Linked DNA regions of Panacibacter ginsenosidivorans. The protein of the gene in region 1 interacts with the protein of each later gene in a pairwise test. Links are inferred from orthologs where the notes say so. Each region holds a gene or a part of one and is shown on either strand. Other genes may lie near its edges.

Region 1 (5,981 bases):
TTGCTTTTTTAGTATTCAAGCTTTTAAATAATGACTGAACAAACAATTCATTTATATACATCACCTGAATATGATGATCATGCGGTAAGTTTTTTTGATAAATACGATATTCAGAGTTTCATCTTTTGCCCTGAAGAAAAGCAAAAGATGATTATTCCGCCAAAAGAAAGACTTTGCAGATTTTGTAAAAGAAAATATCCTGCAGTAACATTTAGAAACGATGCTCATATTATTCCAGAAGCATTAGGCAATCGATATCTAACTTCAGAATTTGAGTGTGACGAGTGTAACCAAAAGTTTGGAAAATTAGATGATCAGCTAATAAAATTTATAGGCGTAAGTAGATCATTGAATGGAACAAAAGCAAAGAAAAAAACTAAAATACCTAAATACCCATCTGCTGATAAAAAGGTTTTAGTTCAAAACAAGGAATTTTATTCAGATAAGGATGCATTAAATATTGAGTTGACACAACATGGCAACGGTTCATTTATATATGATGAAACTAATTCTCTTTACAAAATAAACTTTTTGAAAAATCCTTATATGCCGCTTTTAGTTTTTCAATCATTACTTAAGATGGCTATTTGCGTAATGAATGAAAAGGAAATTGAAGATTATGAGCATGCAATTGAATTTTTGCATGTAAAAAAAGATTTGATTCGTGAGTTGAGCGGATTACTATTGAGTGGATATCTATTACCATTAACTTTTGGGCATGAATACCCTCTTATTTTTCTTTTTAAAAAGAAAAACTTTGAAGACAATATTCCTACCCACGTATTTGTCTTGCATGCAAAAAATATAATGTTGGAAATTAAAATTCCACTCAATAAGAATGATAAATTTAATTATACAAAGGAAGCTATAAAAGTAAAGGATTGTCCTCCGTTATTCTTTAAGCCTTACGAATTACACAAGACACCATTTAAATATTTTCGTAGGGATTTATCTTCTACAATAGTTGTAAAAAATGATAGTGAAATATTAGTTGTTGAAATGCAGAAAGGAGAATTAAATAATTTTGTTGCATTCAACCCAACAACTAATTCTATCGAAAAACAAAAATCATTCAACCCTAATGAGATAAAAGGTATTTGGTTAAGCAATGCTGAAATTAAATTAGCAAATGGTGATGCATAAGTCGGAACGTACAAGAGTGCGACGCAACGAAAGCATCATAGCAGCAATGCAGTTGGCCTCATAAAAATTCTTTTACCGGTCTGACCTTTGGTCTGACCGGGATTACCCCGCCAGTCCCACATTAATCTCTACATCAGGGTTGGTCATTAAATACTCGGCCATTTCTTCGTTCATGGTAAAACCTTTTTCTAATGTGTACATGGTTATTTTCAAATTTTCCAAAGGGTCGTATACATTGAAACGCAGGGAATGCTTGCCTGGATTGGCTTTTACGTTGCTGTCTATAAAGTTTACAAAATCTTTTGTTACAGATGCGGGTGTAATATTAATTTCTATTTGCCGTGTGAGCGCCTGCTTGGCGGTTTCGAGCAACATCATGGTGGTGACTTTAAACTCGTATTGGTCGCTGTTGTAGCGCTGTTTAAAAAAACCATTGATGAGTAAGTTGTTTCCTTTTTCGAGATAGTTTTGAAACTTTACATAGTCATCGCTCCACAACATGATCTCTGTTTTGCTGCTGAAATCTTCTATGGTAAGCGAACCAAACTGTCGGCCCGTTTTTGTTACGCGGTGCTGCCCATCGGTAACCAAACCTGCAATGCGGAAATTGCGGTTGGCATTGGCTGCTATGAGTGTGGGAGAATCTTTTACTTCATTAAAATCGGCAAGGTTCATAATGCCATAATAACGCAGCTCGAATTTAAAATGATCGAGCGGGTGGCCGCTCATGAACATGCCGGTGACCTCTTTTTCGTAATCGAGTTTTTCAGTAAGTGTCCATTCTTCACAGGCTGGTAATTTTGGTGTAGCGATCTCCGGCATTACACTGTCACCAAAGAGACTGTTTACACTTTGGCTTTTGTTGGTTTGAAAAACATTTCCAAAACGAATAATTTTTTCAATGCCTGTAAGCGGCTCGCCTTGTGCTATATAAAAATATTGTGCACGGTGAATCTCTTTGAAACAATCGAAAGCGCCTGCATACGCAAGACTTTCCAAAGATTTTTTATTTACCGTACGTTGATTAACACGTTTGATGAGATCAAAAATATCTTTGTAGTGGCCGCCTTTATTACGTTCTTCAATAAGGCCCTCAATAGCAGCTTCACCAACACCTTTTAAACCACCGAGACCAAAACGGATCTCACCTTTTTTATTTACCGCAAAACCTTTTAGTGATTCGTTGATGTCTGGTCCGAGTACTTTTAAACCCATGCGTTTGCACTCTTCCATAAAGAAGGTGATCTTTTCAATAGCGCCTGCGTGGTTCAACACAGCGGCCATATATTCGCTGGGGTAATGTGCTTTTAAATAACCTGTTTGATAAGCCACCAAACCATAACAGGTAGAGTGCGATTTGTTGAATGCATATTGTGCAAAGGCTTCCCAGTCAGTCCATACTTTTTCAAGTATGTCTTTGTTGTGGCCTTTTGCAACAGCGCCATCCATGAACTTGCCTTTCATTTTATCAAGCGTCTTGCGGTCTTTCTTACCCATTGCTTTACGGAGTACATCTGCATCGCCTTTAGAGAAACCTGCAATACTTTGACTCAACAACATTACCTGTTCCTGGTAAACGGTGATGCCATAAGTTTCTTCGAGGTATTCTTTCATCACATCAAGATCATAAGTCACTTCTTCGCGGCCGTGTTTGCGTGCAACATATTTTGGAATGTATGCCATCGGGCCTGGACGGTACAAGGCGTTCATTGCAATGAGATCGGCGAACTTATCGGGCTTTAGTTCACGCAAATATTTTTGCATACCTGGACTTTCAAACTGGAACGTACCATTTGTTTCGCCACGTTGGTATAAAAGAAAAGTTTTTTCATCATCCAATGCTATATTATCAAGATCAATATCTATGTTATGATTTTGTTTGATGAGAAACAATGCAGTCTTTAAAATGGATAATGTTTTCAACCCAAGAAAGTCCATTTTTAACACACCTGCTTCTTCAATGGTGCTGCCTTCAATTTGTGTAACCCAAAGATCAGAGTCTTTGGCAACAGCAACGGGAATAAGATCAGTAAGATCGCTTGGTGCAATGATGATACCTGCAGCATGCACACCGGTATTGCGTACAGAACCTTCCAATCGTTCTGCTTCATGTAATACCTGGGCACGAATGTCAGTACCATGATATATCTCACGAAGACGTTTAATATTTTCTAATTCTTCGCCACCATAACCTTCTTTATCTTCCAAAGATTTTTGTCCTTCTTTTGCATCTTTCGCAGTGAATGGTGCAGTGAGCACACGGCCAAGATCTGTGCCCGGTCTGTCGGGAACCATCTTTGCCAATGCATTGCTTTCACTTAGCGGAAGATCCATTACACGTGCCACATCTTTGATGCTCATCTTTGCAGCCATCGTACCATAAGTGATGATCTGTGCAACCTGGTTCTTTCCATATTTGTGCACCACATAGTCAATCACTTTTTGACGACCTTCATCATCAAAGTCGGTATCAATATCCGGCATTGACTTACGATCAGGATTTAAAAATCTTTCAAATAGCAAATTGTATTTGATAGGATCAATATTCGTAATGCCGACACAAAAAGCTACCACACTACCAGCTGCAGAACCACGGCCGGGGCCAACGAATACGCCCATATCACGACCGGCTTTTATGAAGTCACTTACAATTAAGAAGTAACCTGCGAAGCCCATTGTCTTGATCGTAAATAACTCGAAGTCTAGACGTTCTCTTATCTCTTCTGTTATTTCGCTGTAACGTTGTCTTGCACCTTCGTATGTTAGGTGATGTAGATAATTCCATTGGTTAAGGTTGCTGTCATCACTTGATTGAAATTCTTTTGGAATAGGAAACGCAGGAAGCAAAATATCTTTCTTGAGATTTAATACTTCTATTTTATCAACGATGGCTTGAGTATTATCTAATGCTTGCGGAACATCATTGAAGAGTTCTGCCATTTCATCCTGCGTTTTAAAATAGAACTGATCGTTAGGAAATTTAAAACGACGGTTCTTTAATGCAATATCATCATTTACAAAATCATCAAAGCCCGGCGTACTTTGTTTTTCACCAGTGTTGATGCAAAGCAAAATATCATGCGCATTATAATCGTCTTTATCTGTATAGTGGCTGTCATTCGTTGCAATCACCGGCACATTGTATTTTTTTGCGAACTTCAATAATGTGTTGTTGATGATCTCCTGTTCTTTTATGTTATGGCGCTGCAGTTCTATATAGTAATCTTCACCAAACAAATCCAGCCACCATTTGAATTCTGTTTCAGCAGACGCTTCTCCATCATGCAAAATAGTTTGGGGCACATAAGCACCAATGCAGCATGTTGTTGCTATCAAACCTTCATGATATTTTTCAATTAGCTCTTTATCAATGCGTGGATATTTGCTGTACATGCCTTCAATAAAACCAAGCGAAGTAAGTTTTACCAAATTCGCATAACCCTGTTTATTTTTTGCCAGCAATACCTGGTGGTAACGTTCATCTTTTTGTTCTTTGGAAAATGTTTTACGGTGACGATCTTTTACCACATAAAATTCGCAACCAACAATTGGCTTTACAACGGGTTCAAGAATATCTTTTCCATCAGCGGTTTTACCAACGACCTTTGTATTGTTCCATGCCTGTTTTACAAATTCAAACACGCCAAACATATTGCCATGATCGGTAATAGCCAATGCAGGCATACCAAGCTTACCTGCTTTTTTATAAAGGTCACTAATGCCTGCGGCACCATCGAGCAAGGAATATTGTGTGTGTACGTGTAAGTGTGAGAATTGCATGTTCAATAAATTTCCTGTAAAAAATCAAACCTCAAATTTCGCCATTTCAAATGGGTTGAAGATGCTAAAAATTTATCCACATCAGTCGTTTTGCACATAGAAAGTGTAAAAGTTCTACACTTTGTTTGCCTGTTATGTATTTGAAACCTATATTGCGCACTGCATGAAAAGAATAGCCCCAATATATCTTCTCTGCGTTTTCGCTTTGCTTGGCAGTTGTAAGAGTTTTAAGAACACTTCTGCAAGCAGCAGCTCATCTGCATCACAAAAAAAGCAATCAAATAATACTGTATTTCTCGACAATATAAATGTAACACCAGGCGATGAAAGAACTTCGGTATTAAACACAAATCCAGGCGCACCATCTTATACAGCAATAAAAGCAGCAAAAAATTTCGATATAGAATCTGCACAGGAAGTGCAATTCAAATATGCAACAATGCTTAATGTACCTGTGGAAGAATTAACCAATATTCCTTTGTTGGAAGATATTGAAAACTGGTGGGGCACTAAATATTGCATGGGTGGCTCTACACAAAACTGTATAGACTGTTCTGCTTTTACGCAAACAATAATACGCGATATTTATTCTATTCAATTGCCACGAACTGCCGAAGAGCAATTCAATATGGCAGCCCCAATTAATTATACAGATCTAAAAGAAGGGGATCTTGTTTTCTTTCAAACAACAGGGCGCACCATTTCTCATGTGGGCGTTTATCTTGCCAACAACAAATTTGCACATGCGTCTACCAGTGGCGGCGTTATGATCAGCGATCTTAATGAAGACTATTGGAAAAAAAGATTAAGGGCTGCGGGAAGAGTTAAGAGAAGTTAATCGTTTGTAATTATCCTTTTTATTTTGAGCCGGGCATTTGTACTTGTGGCATCGCCTGTTGTGTCACTCACTTGTACGTTCGGTTCATGTATGATCAAAGCGTTGAAGAGTGCGACGCAACGATGCTAAATTGCATTACTATTGCCGGGTACATAAAAATTATTCTTTAAATGGTGATTGCCCTGTCTCTTGCAATTACACGCCAGCTATCAACAATATT
Region 2 (4,627 bases), 2.0 Mb from region 1 along the record:
TTAAGGATAAAAACTTCTTTATGCATTACTACTTTCCGGGGATGCGGATGGAATGTAATGATAACCGTTTCGCCGCCGATCTCTGCGGCTTCCTGTTTCAATTGTGCAATGATCTGCTGGTGACCGGTATGTACACCATCAAAAGTGCCGATGGTAACAACAGCATTCCTGAAAACAGGCAACATGTTTATATTAGAATGAACCTGCATAGAGTGGCGCAAATATAAGTCCCATGGCATTAAAGGGATCAGAAAATTAGCAGTCGTTCTTTAAGGCAGCAAGACTTACTTTTGCAGCGCAATCTGCAATCTCAAATTTGCAATCTCAAATGTCGCTATATACCAAACGCGGAGTTTCCGCCCAGAAAGAAGAAGTACACGCCGCCATTCAGAAACTCGATCAGGGTTTATACAAAAACGCTTTCTGCAAAATGTATCCCGATTTCATAGGCGGGGATAATGATTTTGTAAATATCATGCATGCTGATGGTGCCGGCACAAAAAGTATCCTGGCCTATCTATACTGGAAAGAAACCGGCGACATAAGTGTATGGAAAGGAATAGCACAGGACGCTGTAGCTATGAATCTTGACGATCTTCTGTGTGTAGGTGTCTATGATAATTTATTATTTTCTTCCACCATTGATCGTAATAAAACCATCATACCTGGCGAAGTGCTTGAGCAAGTAATTAATGGCACACAGGAGTTTTTTAATGAACTAAAAAAATTCGGTGTAAACGTTCATTATCTCGGTGGTGAAACTGCAGATGTTGGCGATGTTGTACGTACCATTGCAGTTAATGGAACTATGACGGCACGCTGGCCAAAAAATAAACTTATCACAAACGATAATATTAAGCCAGGCAATGTAATTGTTGGTTTTGCAAGTTATGGCCAGTCGGCATATGAAACAGTATACAACAGCGGGCTTGGTAGCAATGGATTAACGAGTGCAAGACATGATGTGCTGCAGAAATACTATGCGACAAAATATCCTGAAACATTTGAACCAACGCTGAGTGATGAAGTAGTATATATTGGTAAAAATAAAATGAGCGACATTACTGAAACGGGAGTCAATATCGGTAAGCTTCTGCTTTCTCCTACCCGCACTTATGCTCCGCTCATGAAAGTACTGTTGGAAGAATATTTCGAAAACATTGATGGTGTGATACATTGCAGTGGCGGCGGCCAAACCAAGTGTATGAAATACCTGCCTCAGCCTTTACGTGTTGTAAAGAACTATCTTTTCGAAGCGCCATATATTTTTAAATTGATCCAGGAAAATTCCGGTGCAGACGAACGCGAAATGTACCAGGTATTTAACATGGGCCACCGCCTCGAAATTTTTACCAATGAAAATGCTGCCATAAAAATGATTGATGCAGCTAAACAATTAGGAATTGATGCAAAGATTGTTGGCCACACAGAAGCTGCTGAAAGAAAAGAATTAATACTTTCTGTTAATGGAAACCAGATTATTTATTAGTATTCATTTCTTTTTTATGTACTCAGCTGTAAAGCTTTGTGCATCTGCTGTTGCGTCGCACACTTGTACAATAGTTTCATTGTGCAACACTCATTATTGTTGAGCAGAAAACACGAAAATTTACTTGCATATATGATTTCCAAACTTCCTGATGTTGGCACTACTATTTTCACTGTTATGAGCCAGCTTGCCGTTGAACACAATGCTATCAACCTTGGTCAGGGCTTTCCTGATTTTCCAATGAGCAGTGAGTTGACCAATCTTGTAAACAAAGCCATGCAGGATGGACATAATCAATATGTGCACATGAATGGTTTGCCGCTGCTTACGCAACGTATTGCAGCAAAGATTGAAAAATTATATCAAACATCTATTGATGCCGCTGCGCAAATAACTGTTACACCCGGCGGCACATACGCCATTTACACTTCACTTACAACAATATTACATGCAGGCGATGAAGTGATCGTTTTTGAACCGGCATATGATAGCTATATTCCAAATATTGAGATCAATGGTGCAAAAGCGATCCGCATTTCACTACAATATCCAACTTACAATATTCCATGGCATGAAGTGAAACAAAAAGTGAATGCAAAAACTAAAGCCATCATTATTAATTCGCCACACAACCCAACCGGCGCAGTGCTGAGCAAAGATGATATGACGCAATTGCAATCAATTGTTGATGGCACTTCTATTTATATTGTCAGTGACGAAGTGTATGAACATTTGATCTTCGATGGCATTCGTCATGAAAGTATTTTGCTTTATCCTGAATTGTTGAAAAGAGCCTTCGTATGTTTTTCTTTTGGCAAAACATATCATTGCACAGGATGGAAGATTGGTTACTGTATAAGCGCCGCAGATATTATGAAAGAGTTTAGAAAAGTGCACCAGTTTAATTGCTTCTCGTGCAATTCACCCGTGCAGTTTGCGCTTGCAGAATATCTGTTGAATGAAGATGCATATTTATCGTTAGGTGATCAAATGCAGCAGAAGCGTGATTATTTAAGAACATTAATGCAAGCAACACCGTTCAAATTAATTCCATCGCATGGCAGTTATTTTGAGTGCTATAGTTATGCAGGATTCAGCAATGAAACAGATAAAGATTTTGTTATGCGATTAACAAAAGAGAAAGGTGTTGTTGCCATTCCGATAAGTGCGTTTTATAAAGAAGCAACAGACAATAAAGTAGTACGTTTTTGTTTTGCCAAGAGAGAAGAAACATTGAAGAAGGCTGTAGATAAAATTATGAGCTAAGCTTTCTGTTCTTTATTCTTCTTCGTTGTGTCACTCAATTGTACTTCCTGTTCAGTATTGAGCAAAGCGTACAAGAGTGCGACGCAAGTAAAAACTTAATAGTTATTCCGAAGCCCGGCTCAAAAAATTACTCCACGATTAAAGCACCATCTTTATACTGTGGCAAGACATTCGCAACATCTGGTGTTACACAATATTCAAGATCGCTTTCGAGACCATAGGAAGCAAGCCTGTGCCAGTGCGTGGTTTTACGAATGAAACTGTACATGTCTTGCTTATGCATGTTGTACATATCTTCAGCCATAAGACTGCTATCGCAATGCATAATAAAATTTTCTTTTATTCTATTAATAACTGCGCCTGCAAATAGTGTGTCTTCAAGATTGAAACGGTTCTTCCATGCAGAGCAACCAAGAATTACATTTTTATTCATCGCAAGCAAATGATCACACACCGCAGAAAGATTGGGAAATGATCCTGTAACAACTTCAGACGCGCCACTTTCTAACGCCATATGCAAAAGCTTCGTGCCATTGGTTGTCGTAAGCACCAATGTTTTTCCTTTTATAAAAGAAGCAGAATATTCTGCAGGCGAGTTGCCATGCTGTAATCCTTCAATTATTTTTCCATCTCTTTCGCCGGCAGTAATAGCATTCAATTTTTTGCCAATAGCAATGCAATCTTCAACTTGTGCTACGGGAATAATTTTAGTCGCACCATTATACAATGCAGTGGCAATAGTTGAAGTAGCACGAAAAACATCAATGATAACAACAATACTGTCTTTTACTTCGTAAAGATCTAAAAGACCTGGAGATAATATGGTATGAAGCGTAGATTTCCTGTTCATAATTCGGCTGCAAATATACACAGAGAGCAGAAGAGATAAATTTTGAATGTAAAATGAGAAAGATTGCGCCATAACCAACATAGTTTGTACTTACATTTGGTAACGATCATTACAAAAAATTCATCATGAACACACGTAGGGATTTTTTACAATCAGCAGGCATAGTTGGTGCAGGATTATTATTAAGCAATAATCTTTTTGCAAAGAATAAATTCGAGTTTACAAGTAACAGACCTCCGCTTGCGCAAAGAAAATTTACAAGCGAAGCAGTTGAAGCAGCTATTCAACGCATCAAGAAAGATATTCCCAATCAGGAACTAGGCTGGCTGTTTGAAAATTGTTTTCCAAATACACTTGATACAACTGTTGATTTTGAAATGATCGATGGCAAGCCTGATACGTATGTCATAACCGGTGACATAGATGCCATGTGGCTGCGCGACAGCAGTGCGCAAGTTTATCCATACCTGCCATTAATGAAAGAAGATGAAAAACTGCAACAGTTGATTGCGGGTGTGATTAACAGGCAAACAAAATGCATTTTGAAAGATCCTTATGCCAATGCGTTTTATAAAGATGAAAATAAGATCAGCGAATGGAAACAAACAGATATCACCGACATGAAGCCTGGCATTCATGAAAGAAAATGGGAAATAGACTCTTTATGTTATCCTATTCGTCTTGCATATAATTATTGGAAAATTACCGGCGATGATGTCCCCTTTGATATTGACTGGATCAAAGCAATTGAACTAACTGTAACAACATTTAAAGAGCAGCAAAGAAAAACAAGCGAAGGTCCTTATATATTTCAAAGAAATACTTCATGGGCAACAGATGGCGTGCCGCTGAGTGGTTATGGTTATCCTGTAAAACCTGTTGGTCTAATCTGCTCTATGTTCCGCCCAAGTGATGATGCCACTATCTTTCCTTACTTAATTCCTTCAAACTTTTTTGCAGTTGCTTCTTTGAAACAAGCGGCAGAAATGATCAGTAAAATCAGTGGAGATAATAAGTTTGCA
Region 3 (4,661 bases), 2.1 Mb from region 1 along the record:
TTGGAGCTTCTTCAACTTTTGGCGCAGCAGCCCCATTTCCGCCACCTGCATGTTGTGCAACTAAAGCACTTACATCCTCACCGGCTTTACCAATGATTGCCAGCAGGTCATTTACCTGTAGTTTGCCACCTTTATCAGCGCCTACGTGCAGCAGCGTGCCTTCCTGGTAGCTTTCCAGTTCCATGGTAGCTTTATCCGTTTCTATTTCAGCTAAAAGATCACCTTTCTTAACTGCATCGCCTGGTTTTTTGTGCCATGCAGCAATTACACCTTCAGTCATGGTGTCGCTCAAACGGGGCATTAAAATCACTTCTGCCATTGGTATATATGATTTAAATATTCTTTTTTTGCTTTTTGTAACCGGCTGCAATGCTACTATTGTACTTCGGTTGTGTCACTCACTTATACTTAAGGAACGCTTTGCAGCAATTTTTTTCGAGCCGTGAAATTACAGTAAAATGCAATAGATACAAGTTAGTGTTCGGTTTTTTGTAAAGATGCATGCAACGGTTATTCGATATGCAATGGTATGCTGTACAAGAGTGCGACGCAACAACAGATGCCCAAGGATGAAATGCCGGGTTCAAAAGATTAATAATCAAGCTCCAGCCGCAATTTATCTTTTAACTCTTTAAGCAATGGATATTGCTCTGCTAATTTTTCGAAACGCTGGCGGCTGTTTAGCGAAAGATGCGCCGGCACTGCATCCTGTTCGCCCTCTTCAACCAAAACCTTGAAAGTTATGCTGCGGTTATTGAATGCCTGTTGAATAAAATCGGCCAGCAACATTTTCTCCTGCTCAATAAACCGTTGCTGCGTAAGCGCATTCACCGTTACGGTAAAAAAGTTGTCGGCTTCTATTTTTAGTTTGGCAAGTTTGAAAGTGTTGGCAGACGAGTGCTTTTGCTGCTCATCCATTTTTTTTGCGTACTGGTTCCAGTAATCGTTAAGCTTCTCAACGTTTAGCGCTTCTGCCTCTTTTATTTCTTCGATCAGGTATTGATCTCCGTATTTAGATTTTAAAGATTCCAGCAAACTTACTTTACCACCTCCTGAAGGCTTTGCGTTTGTTGCGACAGCTTTTATTTGCTTCGAAGCAAGTGGTGGTTCCGGTTGTTTTATAACAGCCGTTTCAGTTTTTGGTAAAAACTTTTGTGCTTCGGGCCCTGCTTCCTGTATATATAATTTAGGTGCGGCTTTTGTTTCCTCTGCAGGTTTTACCTGTAAAGAGTTGATCGATTTTATTTTATAAGCTATGGGTGAATCAACCCGTTTTTTTTTAACAACACTACCATTATCCATAGAGAGCTCTATGGCCTGTTGCAGAAAGTTTAATTTAATAAGCGCCATTTCAACATGCAGTCTTTTGTTGCGGGCCATTTTGTAGCTTATCTCGGCTTCGCTCAGAATATTTAAGGCGCTTATCAGAAAAGAAAGACCAGAAGTTTTAGCAACAGAAATATATTTATCCTGCATGCCTTCTACCACATCTAATAACGCTGCGGCTTTCGCATCTTTACACACAAGCAGGTTGCGGATGAATTCAGCAAAACCATTCAGCACCATATCACCTTCGAAACCTTTTTTATTTATTTCGTCGTAGAGTAACATAGCGCCTGCAAGATCCTGCTGCAGAAGATTATCAAGCAGTTTAAAATAATAATCATGATCAAGAATATTTAAATGCTCTAGTGTATTTTGATAAGTTACTTCACCATTTGTAAAACTTACAATCTTATCTAGAATACTTAGTGCATCACGCATGCAACCTTCACTCTTTTGCGCAATTACCTGTAATGCTCCTTTCTCTGCTTTTATCTCTTCTTTTTCTACGATCTCTTTTAAATGTTCAACTGTATCATTAGTAGTAATGCGTTTAAAATCGAAGATCTGGCAGCGTGATAAAATCGTTGGTAATATCTTGTGCTTCTCTGTTGTTGCCAATATGAAAATAGCATAAGGTGGAGGCTCTTCCAGCGTTTTCAAAAACGCGTTAAAGGCACTGGCACTCAGCATGTGTACCTCGTCTACTATATACACTTTGTATTTACCTGCCTGTGGTGCAAAACGCACTTGTTCTACCAATGCCCGTATATCATCAACAGAATTGTTTGATGCGGCATCGAGCTCATGAATATTTAAAGAAATACCATCATTAAAGCTTTTGCAGGAATGGCATTCATTGCATGCTTCTCCATCTGATTGCAGGTTTTCGCAGTTGATTGTTTTGGCAAGAATACGTGCACAGGTTGTTTTACCCACACCACGCGGACCACAAAACAGAAATGCATGCGCCAATTGATTATTCTTTATAGCATTCTTTAGCGTAGTGGTTATATGTGTCTGCCCAACCACTGTATCAAAAGTTTGCGGCCTGTATTTTCTTGCTGAAACAATAAACTTATCCATACAGGTTGCAAGATAATAATGTTAAGCGTTTTGGATTTCCGGTTTTCGGTTAAGTTGTGCACATGGTTAAAGGATTTTTTTGAGCCGGTCTTTTGTAATACTATAAACTTTTGTTGCGTCGCACACTTTTGCGGTTTGTTCATTGCTCAACACAGTTTAGGAAGTACAAGTGAGTGACACAACAGGCGGAGCCATGAAAACCTACTACCTGCATCCAAAAAATACTTGCCATTAGCAAGGGCTTAAACGGTAAGTAATAATTAAAATTCCCGCTTACTGTGCTTAACCAGTGTATTTTATTAATTTTGCCATCCTTTAATGCACCAATGTATGCAGGATCTTCTGGAAAAAATTGATAAAAGCAGGCTTCCACGTCACGTGGCCATTATAATGGATGGCAATGGACGGTGGGCTAAAGAAAAAGGCCAGGACAGGTTGTACGGCCATTTTCATGGTGTGGAAAGTGTACGCAATATTGTGGAGGGTGCAGGTGAGCTAGGTATTGAATACCTTACATTGTATGCATTTAGTACGGAAAACTGGGACAGGCCTGCATATGAAGTAACCGGTTTGATGGAATTACTTGTTGAAACGATCAAGAAAGAAGCTGCCGATCTGAAAAAAAATAAAATAAAACTGCATGTGATCGGCGATATGAATATGCTTCCTGAAAATGCAAGAAAAGAGCTGGAAGAAGTATTGGAAGAAACAAAGGATAATGCCACCATGCACCTGATAATGGCGCTTAGCTATAGCAGCCGTTGGGAATTGGTGAACGCTGTCAAGCAAATAGCATTTGATGTGCAGGCAGGTAAAGTTGACCCTGCTACCATTAACCAGGATACTCTGCAAAGTTATCTTACCACCAGTGAGTTTCCCGATCCCGAGTTGATGATAAGAACAAGCGGCGAATACCGCATCAGTAATTTTTTACTGTACCAGCTTGCTTATGCTGAATTGTATTTTACCAATGTACGATGGCCGGATTTCAGAAAGGAAAACCTTTATGAAGCCATTCTTGATTTTCAAAACCGTGAACGGAGATTTGGCAAAACAAGCGACCAGCTAAGACCAGAACCGGTAACGCATTAAATTAAAATAAGCACTATTTGTTTTAACAAACAGTTTTGACACAATTCTGATTATTCCCTTTAATTTGCCCAACTTAAATTTAAGCAACTGCAGTAATCTTAAAACTAATTGCAGAAGCCTTTCAAACATGAACCGGATGCAGCGATTTTATAAGTCTTTATTACCGCTTTTTATTTTTGGTTTATCGGGCCTTGCAGTTCATGCACAGGTTACAGACACAACAATCAATTCTTTAGATGCAGACCTGCTGAATATATTCAATCAAAAAAATCCACAAAAGTATAAGGTAGCAGAGATTAAGGTTACCGGCAATAAATACTTTGACCAGGCATTACTTACTTCTGTTGCGGGCATAAGTGTTGGTGATGAAATAACAATTCCCGGTGGCGATAATTTTTCTAAAGCGATCAACAAATTATGGGCACAGAATTATTTTAGCGATGTGGCCATTTACATAACTAAACTGGAAGGAACCAATATTTACCTGGAAATAAATGTTACAGAAAGACCAAGGCTTTCTAACTATTTCCTAAAAAATATCAATAAATCAGAGCAGGATGATCTAGGCCCAAAAACAGGGCTGATAAAAGGAAGAGTAGTTACGGAAAATATGAAACGTACTGCAATTGATGCCATAGATAAATTTTATTTTGAGAAAGGATTCCGCAATGTAAAGGTGAATATCGATGCGCAGAAAGATACAGGTCTCGAAAACTCGGTTGTGCTGTATTTATACATTAATAAAGGAAGTAAAGTAAAAATCAACCAGATCAACTTTATAGATAACAAAACAGTTAGTGAACTGAAGTTGAAGAAGCAAATGAAGGGCACTAAAGAAATGAGCCGTTTAACCCTTTATCCTCCCAGAGATTCCGGTGGTTTAGCTAACCCTACACGTTACACTTTTAGTGATTATTTAAACGAGAAAGGTTACCTCACTTTTACAAAGACAAAACGTGTACTTGATCCGTATATACGCATTAAGATCTTTACCAATGCTAAGTTTGATGAAAAGAAATATGAGGACGACAAAGAAAAGATCATAGATTATTATAACTCACTTGGCAACCGTGATGCCGCCATAGTTGACAGCAAAGTATATCCAAATAATAAAGGCAATATCAATATTGATATTAAGCTGGATGAAGGTCATAAATACT

What was found.
Region 2: the proteins of dnaE (region 1) and FRZ67_RS12570 interact in binary tests that used the Escherichia coli proteins (3 or more experiments, as listed by UniProt). The link is inferred for Panacibacter ginsenosidivorans from one-to-one orthologs.
Region 3: the proteins of dnaE (region 1) and FRZ67_RS11920 interact in binary tests that used the Escherichia coli proteins (3 or more experiments, as listed by UniProt). The link is inferred for Panacibacter ginsenosidivorans from one-to-one orthologs.

Annotation. Positions count from the first base shown.
Region 1 is NZ_CP042435.1:4,931,897-4,937,877, forward strand. The notes cover bases 1,046-5,303. They hold dnaE (DNA polymerase III subunit alpha), read right to left. Parts: upstream 4,924-5,303; coding sequence 1,246-4,923; downstream 1,046-1,245. Other genes in these bases: FRZ67_RS20955 (HNH endonuclease), read left to right, coding at 1,046-1,143; FRZ67_RS20965 (NlpC/P60 family protein), read left to right, coding at 5,087-5,303. In the rest of the region: more of FRZ67_RS20955, read left to right, coding at 31-1,045; more of FRZ67_RS20965, read left to right, coding at 5,304-5,761; FRZ67_RS20970 (D-TA family PLP-dependent enzyme), read right to left, coding at 5,928-5,981. UniProt on the Escherichia coli protein: DNA polymerase III is a complex, multichain enzyme responsible for most of the replicative synthesis in bacteria. This DNA polymerase also exhibits 3' to 5' exonuclease activity. The alpha chain is the DNA polymerase catalytic subunit.
Region 2 is NZ_CP042435.1:2,976,423-2,981,049, reverse strand. What follows is about bases 785-3,688. They hold FRZ67_RS12570 (methionine aminotransferase), read left to right. Parts: upstream 785-1,621; coding sequence 1,622-2,755; downstream 2,756-3,688. Other genes in these bases: FRZ67_RS12565 (2-phosphosulfolactate phosphatase), read right to left, coding at 2,883-3,605; FRZ67_RS12575 (AIR synthase related protein), read left to right, coding at 785-1,489. Outside these bases: FRZ67_RS12580 (bifunctional riboflavin kinase/FAD synthetase), read right to left, coding at 1-209; more of FRZ67_RS12575, read left to right, coding at 329-784; FRZ67_RS12560 (glycoside hydrolase family 125 protein), read left to right, coding at 3,731-4,627. UniProt on the Escherichia coli protein: Shows aminotransferase activity with methionine and histidine as substrates, and to a lesser extent also with phenylalanine.
Region 3 is NZ_CP042435.1:2,817,460-2,822,120, forward strand. Bases 1-2,938 are described here. They hold FRZ67_RS11920 (DNA polymerase III subunit gamma/tau), read right to left. Parts: upstream 2,410-2,938; coding sequence 592-2,409; downstream 1-591. Other genes in these bases: FRZ67_RS11915 (pyruvate dehydrogenase complex dihydrolipoamide acetyltransferase), read right to left, coding at 1-319; uppS (undecaprenyl pyrophosphate synthase), read left to right, coding at 2,740-2,938. In the rest of the region: more of uppS, read left to right, coding at 2,939-3,501; FRZ67_RS11930 (BamA/OMP85 family outer membrane protein), read left to right, coding at 3,638-4,661. UniProt on the Escherichia coli protein: Part of the beta sliding clamp loading complex, which hydrolyzes ATP to load the beta clamp onto primed DNA to form the DNA replication pre-initiation complex.